2 regions of the Acidovorax sp. GW821-FHT09B03 genome follow, and region 2 is predicted to be linked to the other one. Evidence: riboswitches for the same ligand, from Rfam matches in the RefSeq annotation. Region 2 holds a riboswitch; the other holds the start of a gene.
What was found. A riboswitch is a leader RNA that binds a small molecule or an ion and turns the genes downstream of it on or off. The one in region 2 is predicted to bind glycine.
Positions count from the first base shown of each region.

Region 1: it holds a riboswitch for glycine, as region 2 does, so the genes downstream of both, AC07PA_RS16355 (D-amino acid dehydrogenase) here and gcvT (glycine cleavage system aminomethyltransferase GcvT) in region 2, are expected to answer to the same signal.

Region 1 is NZ_JBWKPP010000008.1:112,706-114,901, forward strand. Features, by position in the region: gene AC07PA_RS16350 (YXWGXW repeat-containing protein) at 98-541, shown strand; glycine riboswitch at 711-819, shown strand; gene AC07PA_RS16355 (D-amino acid dehydrogenase) at 914-2,196, shown strand, end outside.
Region 2 is NZ_JBWKPP010000007.1:273,718-275,913, reverse strand. Features, by position in the region: gene gcvH (glycine cleavage system protein GcvH) at 1-95, opposite strand, end outside; gene gcvT (glycine cleavage system aminomethyltransferase GcvT) at 169-1,311, opposite strand; glycine riboswitch at 1,361-1,485, opposite strand; glycine riboswitch at 1,499-1,589, opposite strand; gene AC07PA_RS15780 (TRAP transporter large permease) at 1,629-2,196, opposite strand, start outside.

The sequences.
Region 1 (2,196 bases), on a different contig from region 2:
CCGCCTACAGGGGGCAAGGTGCGGCGCCTACAGACCTGGCGCCGCTGCTTGCCCACCATACAGAGGCGACACAACAACATTGAAGAAGGAGTCATCCATGGCTTACAAAACCACTTACGCAGCCCTCATCGCCACCACGCTGGCACTGGCAGGCCTCTCGACGGTAGCCACGGCCCAGCCGGCGCACCAAGGCACCGTGGTGATCCAGTCGGGACCCCAGGGTTACCAGGTCATCCCCGCACCACCGCCACCCCGCCGTGAAGCCGTGCCGCGCCCACGCCGTGGCCAGGTCTGGGAAGAGGGCCATTGGGATTGGCGTGGCGGCCGCCATGTGTGGGTCGCCGGCCACTGGGTGAAGGCCCGCCCCGGCTACGCTTACCGCCAGCCCACCTGGCAGGAACGCGACGGCCGCTGGGAAATGCGCCGTGGCGGCTGGGACCGTGACGGTGACGGCATTTCCAACCGCAACGACCGGGACCGCGATGGCGATGGTGTGTCGAACCGCCGCGACAGCAACCCTGACAACCCCCGCCGCAACTGACGCCTGACCGGGCCAGCGCCCGGCCTTGTATCAGCAACGAACGCCGCACATTAGTTGCGGCGTTCGTCTTTGTGCCTAGAATGGCCCCTGCAGGAGAGCAAGCGGCAATGGCCGCTTCACCGAAGGCGCAAACTCCCATGCACGCTCAGGTTCCGTACTGCACCATTCATCAAGGCCGTCTGGAGAGCCGCTACGCCATGTAGCGCACCGAAGGAGCAAGCCGCAGCCCATGAGGGGCGGCGGTGAATCTCTCAGGTACCAAGGACAGGGGGAGCGGCAGCCGGGCAATGACGTGCCCGCTGCGCGCTATGGACACCCATACCCGCAGCGACATCGACAGGCCTGGCGATTGCCCTTCCAAAGGCTTTCAAAATGCGTGTGATCGTTCTTGGCGCCGGCCTGCTCGGCGTGACTTCGGCCTATTTCCTGCAACAGCTCGGCCACGAGGTGACCGTCATCGACCGCCAGGGTGCGCCCGGTGCGGAAACCAGCTTTGCCAATGGCGGCCAGATCTCGGTAAGCCATGCCGAGCCCTGGGCCAACCCGAGCGCGCCGCTCAAGGTGCTGCAGTGGCTGGGCAAGGAAGACGCCCCCCTGCTGTTCCGCATCCGCGCCGACATGCGCCAGTGGCTCTGGGGCCTGTCCTTCCTGCGCAACTGCACGCCCGCGCGCACGCGCCACAACATCGAGCAGATCGTGCGCCTGGGTACCTACAGCCGCGACACGCTGCAGCAGCTGCGCGCCGCCACCGGCATCGCCTACGACCAGCGCACGCAGGGCATCCTGCACTTCTACACCAACCAGAAGGAGTTCGACGGCGCCCTGGCCCCGGCCGAGCAGATGCGCCAGCTCGGCTGCGAACGCCAGGTGATCAGCGCCGACGAGGCGGTGCGCATCGAGCCGGCCCTGGCCCACATCCGCCCGCAACTGGCCGGCGCGACCTACACCGCCGAGGACGAATCGGGCGATGCCAACACCTTCACGCGCGAACTGGCGCGCCTGTGCGAGGCTGCGGGCGCGCAGTTTCGCCTGGGCCAGCACATCACGGCCCTGCGCGAAGCGGGCGGGCGCATCGACCATGTGGAGGTGACCACGGCAGAAGGCCGCTTCGAGCGCGTGCACGGCGATGCCTTCGTGCTCGCCATGGGCTCGTTCAGCCCGCTGCTGGCGCAGCCGCTGGGCATCCACCTGCCCATCTACCCGGCCAAGGGCTACTCGGTGACCATGCCGGTCAAGGACGCATCGATGGCGCACCAGGTGAGCCTCACCGACGACGAGTACAAGCTCGTGTTCTCGCGCTACACCAGCGAGCGCGGCGACCGCCTGCGCATTGCCGGCACGGCCGAGCTCAACGGCTACCAGCGCGACCTCAACCAGGTGCGCTGCGACGCCATCGTGCGCCGCGTGGAGCAGCTGTTCCCGGGGGCCGGCGATGCCAGCCAGGCGCAGTTCTGGACCGGCCTGCGCCCCGCCACGCCGAGCAATGTGCCGCTGATCGGCAAGACCAAGCTGGCCAACCTGTTCCTCAACACCGGCCACGGTACGCTGGGCTGGACGCATGCCTGCGGCTCGGGCAAGTCGCTGGCGCGCATCGTGAGCGGCCTGGCGCCCGAGCTGGACTTCGCGTTCACGGGCATGCCGCAGAGCAGCGTGCC
Region 2 (2,196 bases):
AGGGCATCCTGGGCGTGCACGGTGATGCCCACGACGGCGGAGTCGGCGTCGGCGGCGTTGATCCATTCGTGGTCTTTGGAGAATTTGACGGTCATGGGGAAAGCTCCTGGGGCTTTGAAAAATGAAGGAATCTGCAATGTAGCGGGCCGGGCCCGCAGCGGTGTGAAATCAGCCGCGGAAATAGTTGGCAGGCGTGAACGGCATGGCGCGCACTTCCATGGCCACGGCCTTGCCGCGCACGATGGCGTTCACGCGGGTGCCGATGGCGGCAAACGCGGGGCTCACGTAGCCCATGGCCACGGGCTCGTTCACCGTGGGGCCCAAGAGGCCGCTGGTGACTTCGCCGATCTTCTGGCCATCGGTGCTCTGCAATTCGGTGTGCTCGCGCACGGGCACGCGCTCCAGCGCCACCAGGCCCACGCGCTTGCGTGGCAGGCTGGCGGGGTTGTCGATCTGTGCCAGCACCTTGTCGGCACCGGGAAAGCCGCCTGCGCGCGCGCCGCCGGTGCGGCGCACCTTCTGGATCGCCCAGTTCAGCGCCGCCTCGGGCGGGGTGGTGGTGGTGTCGATGTCGTTGCCGTACAGGCACAGGCCGGCTTCCAGGCGCAGCGAGTTGCGTGCGCCCAGGCCGATGGGCTTGACCTCGGGCTGGGCCAGCAGGGCGCGGGCCAGCGTGTCGGCCTGGGCCGCGGGCACCGAGATCTCGAAACCGTCCTCGCCCGTGTAGCCGCTGCGCGTCACGAAGCAGTCGCAGCCGGCGATGGTGTAGCTGCCGCCGGTCATGAACACCAGCTTCTCGATGCCCGGGGCCAGGCGCGCCAGGGCGGTCACAGCCTGCGGGCCCTGCAGCGCCAGGAGGGCGTGGTCGGGCATGGGCACCACATTGCAGCGCTGGCCGATGCACGCCTGGATGTGTGCGATGTCCCCGAACTTGCAGGCACCGTTGACGATCACGAACAGCGTGTCGTTGCCCTGGTTGAAGAACATCAGGTCGTCGATGATGGTGCCTTCGTCGGTCAGCAGCAGGCCGTAGCGCTGCTTGCCTACTGGCAGGTCGACCACGTCCACGGGCACCAGGGTCTCGAAGGCCGCGGCGGCATCCGGGCCGACGAGCTTGAGCTGGCCCATGTGCGATACGTCGAACAGACCGGCTGCGGTGCGGGTGTGCACATGCTCGGCCATCAGGCCGGCGGGGTACTGCACGGGCATGGAATAGCCGGCGAACGGCACCATGCGGGCGCCCAGCTCCAGGTGCAGGGCGTTCAGGGGCGTGGTGAGCAGGGGGGCTGCGGTAGCGGCAGGGGCAGACATGGGCGGACTCCGGGCAAATGAAAGCCGCAACCCGTGCATGGGTTGCGGGATTTGCCCTGCTGTCCGCTTTACCTGAGAGATTCACCGCACCACCCTGGCTGGCGGCTGCGGCTTGCTCCTTCGGTGGATGGCCTGCGCTGTGCTGCGCGGCCACCTCTCTCCAGCAAGGGAACGCCTGCATCCCTGCAGGCGCTTGCCAGTCCTTTTGCCTGAGCGTTCGGGGTGTCCCTGCGCCTTCGGCGGCCCCCGCGAAGGGGACTCTCTCCTGACGGGCGCAAGTATATCCGCTGGAGGGCAGCGTCGGGCCAACAGCCTCGCTACTTGATGAACCCGAGCACCTTGGGCAGCCAGGTCGACAGCTGCGGGATGAAGGTCAGCACCACCAGCACCACGCCATGGGCCCAGAGGAAGGGCACCAACTCGCGCACCAGTTGCGACATGGGCACGCGCGAGACGTTGCAGGTGACGAACAGCAGCCCGCCCACGGGCGGCGTGATCATGCCCAGCGTGAGGTTGTAGATCACCACCATCGCGAAGTGGATCGGGTCGATCCCCAGCTTCACGGCCACGGGCGCGAGGATGGGGGCGAGCACCATCACGCCCGGCAGTGGCTCGATGAAGATGCCGAACAGCAGCAGAAAGATGTTCACGATGATCAGGAACATCCACGGTGAGAGGTTCATGCCCACCAGCCAGTCGGCCATCTGCTGCGGAATGCCCTCGATGGTCAGGATCCACGCGAACGCGGCCGACAGCCCGATGATGATCAGCACCGAGGCCGACAGCAGGGCCGAGCGCGCCAGGATGTCGGGAAGCGCCTTCCACTGCAGCGTGCGGTAGACGAACTTGCCGCACACCAGCGCATAGAACACCGCCACCACCGAG